4 regions of the Variovorax sp. YR752 genome follow, and region 3 is predicted to be linked to each of the others. Evidence: predicted binding sites of a transcription regulator. Region 3 holds the regulator's gene; each other region holds the start of a gene.
The links. The regulator sigma-54, encoded in region 3, starts transcription at its own class of promoters, with help from an activator protein. The targets are predictions, from matches to a motif close to TGGCANGNAANCTGCTTT.
Positions count from the first base shown of each region.

Region 1: AAG801_RS38810 (TorF family putative porin) is a predicted target of sigma-54. The motif match lies at 1,110-1,127, and genes of this name have one in related genera.
Region 2: AAG801_RS00320 (transglutaminase family protein) is a predicted target of sigma-54. The motif match lies at 1,576-1,593, and genes of this name have one in related genera.
Region 4: pedF (cytochrome c-550 PedF) is a predicted target of sigma-54. The motif match lies at 1,415-1,432, and genes of this name have one in related genera.

Region 1 covers NZ_CALRZC010000322.1:2,757-5,925, reverse strand. Annotated here, with positions in the region: gene AAG801_RS38820 (protocatechuate 4,5-dioxygenase subunit alpha) at 1-135, shown strand, start outside; gene AAG801_RS38815 (class III extradiol dioxygenase family protein) at 138-986, shown strand; gene AAG801_RS38810 (TorF family putative porin) at 1,172-1,912, shown strand; gene AAG801_RS38805 (P-II family nitrogen regulator) at 1,934-2,272, shown strand; gene amt (ammonium transporter) at 2,296-3,169, shown strand, end outside.
Region 2 covers NZ_CALRZC010000001.1:68,055-71,223, reverse strand. Annotated here, with positions in the region: gene AAG801_RS00320 (transglutaminase family protein) at 1-1,502, opposite strand, end outside; gene AAG801_RS00315 (DNA internalization-related competence protein ComEC/Rec2) at 1,672-3,169, shown strand, end outside.
Region 3 covers NZ_CALRZC010000070.1:30,909-34,077, forward strand. Annotated here, with positions in the region: gene AAG801_RS17995 (phospholipase D family protein) at 1-1,214, opposite strand, end outside; gene rpoN (RNA polymerase factor sigma-54) at 1,225-2,817, opposite strand; gene lptB (LPS export ABC transporter ATP-binding protein) at 2,835-3,169, opposite strand, start outside.
Region 4 covers NZ_CALRZC010000043.1:3,963-7,131, reverse strand. Annotated here, with positions in the region: gene AAG801_RS12815 (sigma-54-dependent Fis family transcriptional regulator) at 1-1,246, opposite strand, end outside; gene pedF (cytochrome c-550 PedF) at 1,473-1,955, shown strand; gene AAG801_RS12805 (transporter substrate-binding domain-containing protein) at 1,955-2,773, shown strand; gene AAG801_RS12800 (4Fe-4S dicluster domain-containing protein) at 2,908-3,169, shown strand, end outside.

The DNA of each region.
Region 1 (3,169 bases), on a different contig from region 3:
GCCGGCGGCAACGTCTACTACCTCGCCAAGCTGGCCGGCATCTTCGGCCTGGACGTGCAGGACCTGGGCGCGCAGCAGACCGGCATGACCAAGGATGCCTTCAAGGCGAAGCTGCTCGCCGCCGCCAGGAGCTGACCATGGCCAGGATCATCGGCGGCATCATGACTTCGCACGTGCCGGCCATCGGCCGTGCGATCGCCCGCAACCTGCAGGGCGACCCGTACTTCAAGCCCTGGTTCGATGGCTTCCCGCCGGTGCACCAGTGGCTGGCCGAAGTGAAGCCGGACGTGGCGGTGGTGGTCTACAACGACCATGGCCTGAACTTCTTCCTCGACAAGATGCCGACCTTCGCGGTCGGCGCCGCGCCCGAGTACCGCAATGCCGACGAGGGCTGGGGCATCCCGGTCGTGCCGCCCTTCCGCGGCGACCCGGAACTCTCGTGGCACCTGATCGAATCGCTGGTGCGTGACGAGTTCGACATCACGACCTGTCAGGAAATGCTCGTCGACCACGCCTTCACCTTGCCGATGGCACTGCTGTGGCCCGGGCAGGGCGCCTGGCCGGTGCGCACCGTGCCGGTGTGCATCAACACCGTGCAGTTCCCGTTGCCGAGCGCGGCGCGCTGCTGGAAGCTCGGCGAGGCGATCGGCCGCGCCATCGAGGGCTGGAACAGCGACGCGAAGGTCGTCGTGATCGGTACCGGTGGCCTGTCGCACCAGCTCGACGGCGAACGCGCCGGCTTCATCAACAAGGAATTTGATCGGCGCTTCATGGACAGCCTGGTGCGCGACCCGCAATGGGCGACGCGCTACACCAACCATGAACTGGTGGAGAAGGCGGGCACGCAGGGCATCGAACTGCTGATGTGGTTGGTCACTCGCGCCGCACTCACCGGCCGGGTGAGCCGGCTGCATTCGAACTACCACATTCCCCTCTCCAACACGGCGGCCGGCCTGCTGCTGCTCGAGAACCAGCCGCTCGGCTGAGCGACGCGCTCCCGCGGGCGCACCAATTCGGACCCTCGCGCCGAACTGCACCTGCGTGGTGCATTTTGGCGCGCTGCCACGTGCGCGTGCGCCGTCGTGGGGTGTTGCGCCGTCTCGCAGGCGTGGCACAGAAGCTGCAGAACGGAACGGCAGTCAACGCGCCATCCGACTCTGGAGGAACCTCGATGAAGAAGCCCGACCTGCTTGCGGCACTGGCCGCGGCCGCACTCACCGTGCTGCCGTCGCTGTCGTACGCGCAGTTCTCCGGAAATATCGGCCTGACGACCGACTACCGCTACCGCGGTATCTCGCAGACGCGGCTGAAACCCGCGCTGCAAGGCGGCGTCGACTACGGCCTGCCGGCCGGTTTCTACATCGGCGCGTGGGCGTCGACGATCAAGTGGATCGACGACATTCCCGGCGGCGACAGCAGCGTCGAGATCGACCTGTACGGCGGCGTGAAGGGCGAGGTCGTGCCCGGCCTCGGTTTCGACGTCGGCGTGCTGCGCTACGAGTACCCGAGCAACAACCTGAACCCCAGCGCCAGCACCACCGAGCTGTACGGCGCGCTGACCTACGGCCTGCTGACCGGCAAGTACTCGCACGCCGTGACCAACACCTTCGGCAACGCGGACAGCAAGAACAGCTTCTATTTCGACCTGTCGGCCACTTTCGATGTCGGCAGCGGTTTCGTCGTCGTGCCGCACGTCGGCTACCAGAAGATCAAGGGCCCGGCGGAGGACGCTGCGAGCTACACCGACTACTCGATCACCTTGACCAAGGATCTCGGCGCCGGCCTCTCGGTGAGCGGCGCCATCGTCGGCACCGACGCCGACAAGGATTTCTACGTGCCGGGGGCCGATGCGAACAGCAGCAAGTTCCTCGGCAAGACCGCGGGCGTTCTGTCCGTGAAGTACGTTTTCTGAACCACCCCACTGGAGACGACCATGAAGATGGTGACCGCGATCGTCAAGCCGTTCAAGCTCGACGAAGTGCGTGAGGCCCTCAGCGCCATTGGCGTGCAGGGCATCACGGTGACCGAAGTGAAAGGCTTCGGTCGCCAAAAGGGCCACACCGAGCTGTACCGCGGTGCGGAGTACGTTGTTGACTTCCTGCCGAAGGTGAAGATCGAGGCCGCCGTCGACGACGGCATCGTCGATCGCGTCATCGAGGCGATCGAGGGTGCCGCGCGCACCGGCAAGATCGGCGACGGCAAGGTGTTCGTGTCGTCGCTGGAGCAGGTCGTCCGCATTCGCACGGGCGAGACCGGCAAGGACGCTCTCTGAGCGAAGGACCACAAGAGACAACCATGAAGAAACTCATTGCGACTCTTGCCCTGGGCCTCGCGGTCCTGGGCTTCTCGGGGGCCGTGCTGGCCCAGGCGGCGTCCGCGCCGGAGGCGGCGGCGTCGATGGCGGCCGTGGCCGAGGCTGCGGCACCCGCCGCGTCTGCGGCCGAGGCGGCTCCGGCCGCTGCGCCGGTGGCCAACAAGGGCGACGTGGCCTGGATGATCGTGGCCACGCTGCTGGTCATCCTGATGACGGTGCCCGGCCTCGCGCTGTTCTATGGCGGCCTGGTGCGCAGCAAGAACATGCTGTCGGTGCTGATGCAGGTGATGGTCACCTTCTCGATGATCGTCGTGCTGTGGTTCATCTACGGCTACAGCCTGGCGTTCACCGAAGGCAATGCCTACATCGGCGGCTTCGACCGGTTGTTCATGAAGGGCCTGTTCGATCCCGCGGCCGGCACCTTCGCGATGGGCGCGACGTTCAGCAAGGGCGTCTACATCCCTGAACTGCTGTTCGCCGCATTCCAGGCGACCTTCGCCGGCATCACCTGCTGCCTGATCGTCGGCGCCTTCGCCGAGCGCATCAAGTTCAGCGCGGTGCTGCTGTTCATGGCGCTGTGGTTCACCTTCAGCTATGCGCCGATCGCGCACATGGTCTGGTTCTGGATGGGCCCGGACGCCTACGCCAGCGCCGACCTGGTCGACGGGCTGAACGCCAAGGCTGGCCTGATCTGGCAGTGGGGCGGCCTGGACTTCGCCGGCGGCACGGTGGTGCACATCAACGCCGCGGTGGCCGGCTTGGTCGGTGCCTACATGGTCGGCAAGCGCGTCGGCTACGGCAAGGAAGCCTTCACGCCGCACTCGCTGACGCTGACCATGGTCGGCGCCTCGATGC
Region 2 (3,169 bases), on a different contig from region 3:
GGTTCGATGGGCAGCATGTAGCCGATGACTGCGTCGAGCTTCTGCGTGAACACGCGGCGCAGGCGCACGCGTTCGAGTTCGTCGTCGAGCTTGGAGTCGAAGGGGTCGACGTTCACCGGCAGGCGGCGTTCGCGCCAGAGGTAGTAGTAGGTGTCTTCGTAGCCGGGCTGCATGTAGCGCTCGGTGAGGCCCAGCTTGTGCGCCAGCACGGTGGTGAAACGGCGTGCGTCTTCGCTCGTGTAGTGCGTGGGCACGCGCTCGTCGGCGAACAGCTCGGGGTCGTGCCACAGCGTCTGGCCGTCGGCGCGCCAGAAGATCGACAGTGCCCAGCGCGGCAGCTGCTCGCCCGGGTACCACTTGCCCTGGCCGAAATGCAGGAAGCCGCCCTGGCCGTACTCGGCGCGCAGCTTGTGCACGAGCTCGGTGGCGTAGCCGCGCTTGGTGGGGCCGAGCGCGTCGGTGTTCCATTCGGGCGCGTCGCGGTCGCTGGTGGCCACGTAGGTCGGCTCGCCGCCCATCGTGAGGCGCACGTCGCCGGCGTTCAGGCGCGCATCGACCGCGTCGCCGAGCGCGAGCACCTCGGCCCATTGTTCTTCGGTGTAGGGCTTGGTGACGCGCGGCGATTCGTAGATGCGCGTGACCTTCATCTCGTGGCTGAACTCGACCTCGGATTCGTCGACGCCGCCCTCGATGGGCGCGGCGCTCGACGGCGAGGGCGTGCAGGCCAGCGGAATGTGGCCTTCACCGGCCATGAGGCCCGACGTGGCATCGAGGCCAATCCAGCCGGCGCCCGGCAGGAACACCTCGCACCAGGCGTGCAGGTCGGTGAAGTCGACTGTGGTGCCGCTCGGGCCATCGAGGGCCTTCACGTCGGGCGTGAGCTGGATCAGGTAGCCCGAGACGAAGCGCGCGGCCAGGCCCATGTGGCGCAGCAGCTGCACCAGCAGCCAGCCCGAGTCGCGGCACGAGCCGCTGCCATTGGTGAGCGTTTCTTCCGGCGTCTGCACGCCGGGCTCCATGCGGATGAGGTAGTTGACGTCCTGCTGCACCTGCTGGTTGATGCCGACCAGGAAGTCGATGGTGCGCTGCTCCTTGCGATCGACCTTGTCGAGGTAGGCCTCCAGCAGCGGCGTGACCGGGTCGGCCACGAGGTAGGGCGCCAGCTCTTCGGCCTGCGAGGCCGTGTACTTGAACGGGAAGTTCTCGGCCTGCGGCTCGAGAAAGAAGTCGAAGGGGTTGTAGACCGCCATCTCGACCACGAGGTCGACCGTGACCTTGAACTCGCGCGTTTTTTCGGGGAACACGAGCCGCGCCTGGTAGTTGGCGAACGGGTCCTGCATCCAGTTGACGAAGTGCTCGGCCGGTTCGACCCGCAGCGAATACGAGATCACATTGCTGCGGCAATGGGGCGCGGGGCGCAGTCGCACGACTTGCGGGCCCAACTGCACCAGGCGGTCGTATGTGTAGTGGGTGACGTGGTGGAGTGCGGCGTGAATGGACATGCGTAGGGGCGTGCAGTGCAGCGAGGTTGCATCGAAAAGATGTCTCTGGTGAGACGCATACTAGCCCAGTTGCCAAGCAATTAACGCGCCATCGAGCGCGAGTTGGGGGAGGGTTTGCATCATGGTTTCAGAGGTGTCTGAAGGTCGGTCGCGGCGTGCGTCCGGCGCGGTGGCGGGTGGGTCGGGGGCCTTCGTTGCGCTCGGCGGCACGCTGCTCGGCGCGGCCTTGCAGCTGCGCCAGCCGCAGCTGTGGGAGGCCGGCGTTTACGCCGCGTTGCTGCTCGTGGGGCTCGGCGGCGGATGGCTGTTGTGGCGATGGCGTGGGAGTCGGCTGATCGTGCTGATGCTGTCGCTGGCCTGTGGCGCGATGGCCGGTGCAGGGCTGGCCGGATGGCGCGCGACGGCCTATGCGGATGGGGCGCTGAGCCCGCAGCTCGAAGGGCGCGACCTGCGGCTCACGGGCGTGGTCTCGCAGATGCCGCAGCACAGCGAGATCGGAACACGCTTCCGTTTCGATGTGGAGACGGCGCAATGGGCCGAGGCCTCGCGCGGCGCTGTGCCGCCTGTGGTGCCCTCACGCATCGCGCTTGCCTGGTACGGCGAACACAGCGGTGTGTGGGAGCAGCCCGTCGAACGGCGCGCGTCCACGGCGCGCCCCGTGGGCGAGGTGCACGCCGGTCAGCGCTGGCAACTGACCGTGCGCCTGCGCGCGCCGCACGGCAACCTCAATCCGCACGGCTTCGACAGCGAGCTGTGGGCGTGGGAGCAGGGCGTGCATGCCCAGGGCCATGTGCGCGTTGGGGCTCGTGACCCCGCGCCGCAGCTCCTGGGCACCACGTGGCTGCATCCCATCGAGCGAGCGCGTGAGGCCGTGCGCGATGCGGTCTTCGCACGCGTGGACGACCGGCGGCAGGCCGGCGTGATCGCCGCCCTGGTCACGGGCGACCAGGGCGCCATCGACCGTGCCGACTGGGACGTGTTCCGCGCCACCGGTGTGGCGCATCTGATGTCGATCTCGGGCCTGCACATCACCTTGTTCGCGTGGTTCGCGGCACATGTCGTGGGCGCGCTCTGGCGGCGCAGCAGCCGGCTCATGCTGTGGCTGCCCGCGCAGCAGGCCGCGCTCGCGGGTGGGCTGCTGCTGGCCGCGCTCTATGCGCTCTTCAGCGGATGGGGCGTGCCCTCGCAGCGCACAGTCTGGATGCTCGCGGCCGTGGCGCTGCTGCGCCTCACCGGCAGGCGCTGGCCGTGGCCGCATGTCTGGTTGCTGACGGCGGCGGTCGTGGTGGCCGCCGACCCGTGGGCGCTGTTGCAGGCCGGTTTCTGGCTCAGCTTCGTCGCGGTGGCGGTGCTGTTCGCCTCGGCGACGGCCGTGCCGGGCGAGGGCAGGGTGGGGGCGCTCACGAGGCTGCGTCGCTTCTTCCGCGAGCAATGGACCATCACGCTGGCGCTCGCGCCGCTGAGCCTGCTGCTGTTCCAGCAGGTGTCGGCCGTCGGGTTGGTGGCCAATGCGATCGCGATCCCGTGGGTGACGCTGGTGATCACGCCGCTGGCGATGCTCGGCGTGGCGGTGCCGCCGTTGTGGGACGTGGCCGCCGGCGCCGTGAAGCTGTTCGCCCTGTTGCTGCAAGCGTTCGCGGGCTTGCCGTTCGCCACGCTGTCGATGG
Region 3 (3,169 bases):
CTCAGCTCGTGCAGCTCCGCGCCCAGCGCGAGCATGTCGGCGCGGTAGCGGCGGTAGGCGGTGTGGACCAGCGGCTCGTCGGTGGCGGCGAGCGAGTTGGTGACCACGCTGATCTTGACGTTGCGCCCGCGGATCTCGCGCATCACCTCCAGCCCCGACGCGCCCGGAATCAGGTAGGGCGAGACCAGCGTCACCTCGCTGCGCGCGCGGCGCATCTGCTCGACCACGTTGTAGCGCACGCTGTCGACGTCGAGCAGCGGCACGCCGCCATACGACGCGGTCTTGCCGATCACGCGATCGGGCGAATCGGCGTAGGCCTCGGCGGTGGTCCAGATCAGGCCGAGCTTGCCGGCGTCGAGGTCGTCGGCCACCGGGCTGTAGCCGAGCAGGTCGTTGGGTGCAGGCTTGGGCGGCGGCGGCGTGGTGTCGGGCCCGGTGGCGGCATCGAAGCGGCGCTGCAGCTCTTCGCGCGGCAGGTCGGTGCGCACGACCGAGCCGATCGGGCGCACGTGCGGGCTGTTCCAGTACTGGTCGAACAGCACGCCCAGGCGCGGGATCAATGCGCCCGTGACGAAGGTGTCGAGATCGATGAAGTTCTGGCCCGAGGTGCGGCGGAAGTACTGGTTGCCGATGTTGCGCCCGCCCGCCACCGCCATCGCGCCGTCGGCGATGAAGAGCTTGTTGTGCATGCGGCGATTGACGCGGCTGAAATCGAACAGCGAAGCGGTGAAGCGCCTGAGCAGGCTGCCGCGCCCGGCCGGGAACGGATTGAACAGGCGCAGCTCGACGTTCGGCGTGGCAGCCAGGCCGAGCAGCAGCTCGTCTTCGCCGGACGTGTACAGGTCGTCCATCAGCAGGCGCACGCGCACGCCGCGCTGGGCCGCGTCGCGCAGGGTGCGCAGCAGGTAGCGGCCGGTCTCGTCGTTCTCGATCTGGTAGTACTGCACGTCGAGCGTGCGCTGCGCGCGGCGCGCGAGCTGCAGCCGCGTGTCGAAGGCGAAGTCGCCGCCGGGCATGAGGCGAAAGCCGCTGAGGTCGGGGTCGGGCTGCGAGGCCAGCGCGATCTTGCCGAGCGCAGTGTCGGCCGAGACGGCGATGGCCTGGGTGGGCGCGCGCGGCGCTTCGTCGGGCAGCGTGGCGCAGCCGGTGAACAGCAACACGGTTGCGATGACGACAACCCAATGCCCACAGCGCGACAGCAGGCGATGGGTCATCGTGGGCTTTCTACAGGGCCTTGCGCAGGTTGGCGGGCGCGATGCGCAGCGCCTCGCGGTACTTGGCCACGGTGCGGCGCGCGCACTCGATGCCCTGCTCCTTCAGCATCTCGGAAATCTGGCTGTCCGACAGCGGCTTCTTGATGCTCTCGGAACTCACGAACTGCTTGATGAGCGCGCGCACCGCAGTGCTCGACGCGTTGCCGCCGGTCTCGGTGCCCAGCGCCGAGCCGAAGAAGTACTTGAGCTCGACCGTGCCAAAGGGCGTCGACATGTACTTGGCCGTGGTCACGCGCGAGATGGTCGATTCGTGCAGGCCCAGTTCGTCGGCAATCTCGCGCAGCACCAGTGGGCGCATGGCCAGCTCGCCGTGCACGAAGTAGCTCTTCTGCCGCTCGACGATGGCGTTGCTCACGCGCAGGATGGTGTCGAAGCGCTGCTGGATGTTCTTGATGAACCAGCGCGCCTCCTGCAGCCGCTGCGACAGCGCCTGGCTGCCCTCGCCCTTGTGCGCCTTGAGCGCGCCGGCGTAGATGTCGTGCACGCGCAGGCGCGGCATGACCTCGGGGTTCAGCATGACGCGGAACTTGATGTTGGTGCCGCGGCCCGTCTTGGTGACGATCACGTCGGGCACGACGATGTTGCGCTCGACGTCCACGAAGCGGCGGCCCGGCTTGGGCTCCAGGCGCGCAATGATCTGCAGCGCCGAGCGCACCAGCTCTTCGTTGGTGCGCGTGAGCGTGGCCAGGCGCTTGAAGTCGCGCCGCGCGAGCAGCTCCATCGGCTGCTTGCAGATCGCGATGGCGGTCTTGCGGATGAGCGCTTCGGCCTCGGTCTCGTCTTCGTTCGCGAGCGCCTTCAGCTGGATGCTCAGGCATTCGCCGAGGTCGCGCGCGCCGACGCCGACGGGCTCCAGGCTCTGCAGCAGGCCGAGCGCCACCTGGAAGTGGTGCACCAGGTCGTCGAACTGGTCGTTGTCGTCGCCTGCCAGGCCCGAGGCCAATGCGGGCAGCGAGTCTTCGAGGTAGCCGTCGTCGTTGAGCGATTCGATCAGGAAGCGCAGCGCGGCGCAGTCGTTTTCGTTGAGCCGCAGGGTCAGCGCCTGGCGGTGCAGGAACGACTGCAGCGACTCCTGGCTGCGCGCAAGTTCGGTGGCGTCGGCACGTTCGTCGTCGCCGAGGTTGTTCTGGCGTGCGGGCGCATCGCTGCCCCACTCGCTGTCGTCGGGCGCCATCTCGACGGTGCCGTCGCCTTCCCAGTCGGGCTCGCGCTCGGTGATCTCGGCGGCGGGGCCGTCGGAGTCGGGGGTCGAGGTGGTTTCGCTCGAAGTGGTCGTCGCGCTGGAGGCCGGCACCGGGGCGAAATCGCCCTCGCCGGTGTCACCGCCATCGTCGCGCGGCACGGGCGTGTCGACAGCATCGAGCCCGAACTCCTCGCGCGCGGCTTCTTCCGCGGTGCGTTCGAGGAACGGGTTCTCGTCCAGCATCTGCTCCACCTCCTGGCTCAGTTCGAGCGTGGAAAGTTGGAGCAGGCGAATGGACTGCTGCAGCTGCGGCGTGAGCGCCAGATGCTGCGAGACGCGAAGGGACAGCCCTTGCTTCATGAGGACGCGCCCCTCCCTTACATGCGGAAGTGCTCGCCCAGGTACACCCTGCGTACCTCGGCGTTGTCGACGATCTCCGAGGGTGTGCCTTGTGCCAGCACGTGCCCGTCGCTGATGATGAACGCGTGATCGCAGATGCCCAGCGTTTCACGCACGTTGTGGTCGGTGATGAGCACGCCGATGCCGCGCTCTTTCAGGAAACTGATGATCCGCTGGATCTCGATCACGGCAATCGGGTCGATGCCGGCGAAGGGCTCGTCCAGCAGGATGAAGCGCGGCTGCGTGGCCAGCGCGCGTGCGATCTCGACGCGGCGGCGCTCGCCGCCCGACAGCGCGAGCGCAGGCGAATCGC
Region 4 (3,169 bases), on a different contig from region 3:
GCGACTCGGGGATGGACGCGCAGTTCACCGCCACGAAGGCCTGCTTGGCGCGGTTCGACTCCTGGTGCACCGCACGCGCGAGCAGTTCCTTGCCGGTGCCCGTCTCGCCGAGGATCAGCAGCGGGATGTCGCGGTTGAGGATGCGCCTGACCTTCTGCACCACCGTCTGGATCTGCGCATCGCCGGTCTGCAGGAACTGCAGGCCGGCGGGTGCCTTGGCCACGGCTTCGCCGGAGTGCGTCGGCGCTGGCGCCGAGGCGCGCGGCACGCCGCTGCTGCTGGTGTCGTCGAAGCCCTCGGGCAGGCCACCGAACACGCGGCGCGACGACCAGTCGATGCGCGCGCTGACCTGGAAGCGCAGGCCGGTGGGCACCGACAGCGTCATCGGCACCGGCAGCGGCGCGCGGAAGTGGTCGTGCACCGCCGCCACGGTGGTGCCGAACAGCGTCGTCAGCGTGTGGCCGCGCAGCGAGATGCCGGTCATCGCGAGCTGGTCGAGCGCGCTGCGGTTGGCGCCGAGGATCTTGCCGTCGGAGCCGACGACGATGATGCCCTCGAGCAGCGTGCCGATGAACTCGGCACGGCTGTGGAAGTGCAGGCGCAGCCGGTTGCTGTAGTCGTCCGAGAGCCAGTGGTTCTCGATCATGCGCGCCGACATGCGCACCAGCCCCATGGTGTGCTGGTGGTAGCTGCGCTGGTCACCCGACACGTCGAGCACGCCGAGCATGTTGCCGCGCGGGTCGAAGATCGGCGCCGCCGAGCAGGTCAGGAAGTGGTTGGCGTGCATGAAGTGCTCGTCGGCGTGGACGAGCGTCGGCCGCTCCTCGAACAGCGCGGTGCCGATCGCGTTCGTGCCCTTGCTCTGCTCGGCCCAGTTGACGCCGGGCTGCAGTGCGACCTTGCCGGCACGTTCGAGGAAGTCGTTGTCGCCGATCGAGTGCAGGATGGTGCCGTTCGCATCGGTCAACACGATCATGCTCTCGGTGTTGACGATCTGCTCGTAGAGCATCTCCATCACCGGTGCGGCGTGCGCGAACAGGCGCTGGTTGCGCTCGCGCGCAACGTTCAGGTCGCTGCGCATCAGCGGCGCGTAGTCGGGCCGCTCGATGCGCGTCAGCCCGAGTGCCGCGCAGCGCTCGTGCGACTGCTGGATCAGCCCGTCGCGCGCGGGCTGGCTCGATGGCGGCGGCGCCGCGGCGTCGCTTGCGCCCCAGTTGCGGTGGCCCGAATTCCGGCTCGTGGACATGACTTCCGTTTCCTTGCCTGCGTGTCGAGCAGGTTGTCTGCGTCGGCTTCATCGTCGTGCGCACAAGCGCACGTTGGAGGCGACTGTCGGCCCGGCGGACCGGTTTGTCCACCGAGGGACAGCACGGACAGCAATGGCCCGACTGTTCACGTTTGCAACACCTTTGCATGGCATGACGTTTGCAGACGGCGAGCCCATTCCAAACCGACCGTCCAGGAGACAAGCCATGTTCCGCACTCGTTCCCGCCATCGACTCCTCATTGCCGGCGCACTGCTGATCGGCGCCGCTTGCCCGGGCGCCGCCTGGGCGCACGGCGACGTCACGCCGCAGGCGGTAGACACCACCGGCCTGCCCAAGCTCGGCGACGCCTGGCGTGCCGAGAACCCGTTCCGCAAGAACGATGCGGCGGTGAAGATCGGCACCTCCGCCTACAACCAGAACTGCGCGCGCTGCCACGGCCTGGAGGCGATCTCCGGCGGCATCGCGCCCGACCTGCGCAAGCTCGACAACGAGTGCGCCACGCTGAAGGACGAGAAGAAGAAGGCGGCCTGCGTGAAGGAGATCGACGAGTACTTCGCCAGCACCGTGCGCAAGGGCCGCACCCGCAACGGCGCGGTCTACATGCCGCCTTTCGAAGGGATGATGAACCAGGAGGCGGTCTGGTCGATCAAGGCCTACCTGGAAACGCGCCGCGAGAAGCCGTTGTGATGCGCCGGCGCCAGGTGCTCGAAGCGGCAGTCCTCGCCGCGCTGCCGAGGCTGCTCTCGGCCACGCCGCTGGACAAGGTCAGGGCGCGAGGCGTGCTGACCGTGGCGATCTACAAGGACATGCCGCCCTTCCATGCCGAGGGGGCGGGCATCGATGTCGAACTGGCAGCCGCACTCGCCGAATCGCTGGGCGTCAAGCTCTCGCTGCTGCCCTTCGCAGCCGACGAGAGCATGGAGGACGACCTGCGCCACATGGTCTGGCGCGGCCACTACCTCGGCTTCGGCCCGGCCGACGTGATGCTGCACGTCCCGGTGGACCGCCCGCTGATGCAGGGCAGCCCGCAGGTCAGCATCTTCGCGCCGTACTGGCGCGAGCGCGTCGCCATCGCGCGCAACCTCGAGCAGCTGCCGGTGCTCGAGTCGCTCGGGCAGCTCGCCGGCAAGGCAGTGGCGGTGCCCGGCCAGTCGATGGCCGGCTGGCTGCTGATCGGCGCGGACGGTGGCGCGCTGCGCGACAACCTGCGCACCCAGTGGAAGGACGGCGTCGAGGCGGCGCTCGCCCTGAAGCGCGGCGAGGTGCCGGCGGCCGCCGGGCTGCTCTCCGAACTGCAGGCGGTGCTGCGCGGCGATGCACGCTTCGCCATCGAGCCGCTGCCCTCACCGCGCGCACCGCGTGACGGCTGGGCGGTGGGCATGGCGGTGAAGAAGGACGCCACCGAACTGGCGCAAGCCCTTCAATCCGCGGTCAACCAGCTGGCCGGCAGTGGCCGCCTGGCGGAGATCTTCGCCCGCGCCAACCTGGCCTGGCGCCCTGTCTGACCGAAAGGCTCCGGCGCTGTGACGCGCTGGAGCAAATCCTAGGGTTTCCCCCGGATGGTGACTCTCGCCCGGCCTCAGCAAGCTATGCAGAGTCGTGCATAGCACGCGCTGACGCCCAAACCCGAGGAAGCCTCATGCAGAAGACGCTCCACATCAACCCGGAAAAATGTACCGGGTGTCTCCAGTGCGAGATGGCCTGTTCGTTCGAGAACTACGGCACCTACGCCACGGCCAAGTCGCGCATCAAGGTGTTCGACTTCCATCACACCGGCCGCAAGGTGCCCTACACCTGCACGCAGTGCGACGAGGCCTGGTGCCTGCATGCCTGCCCGGTGGAAGCCATCACGCTGGACAAGCTGACCGGCGCCAAGGTCGTCAACGAGACCACCTGCGTGG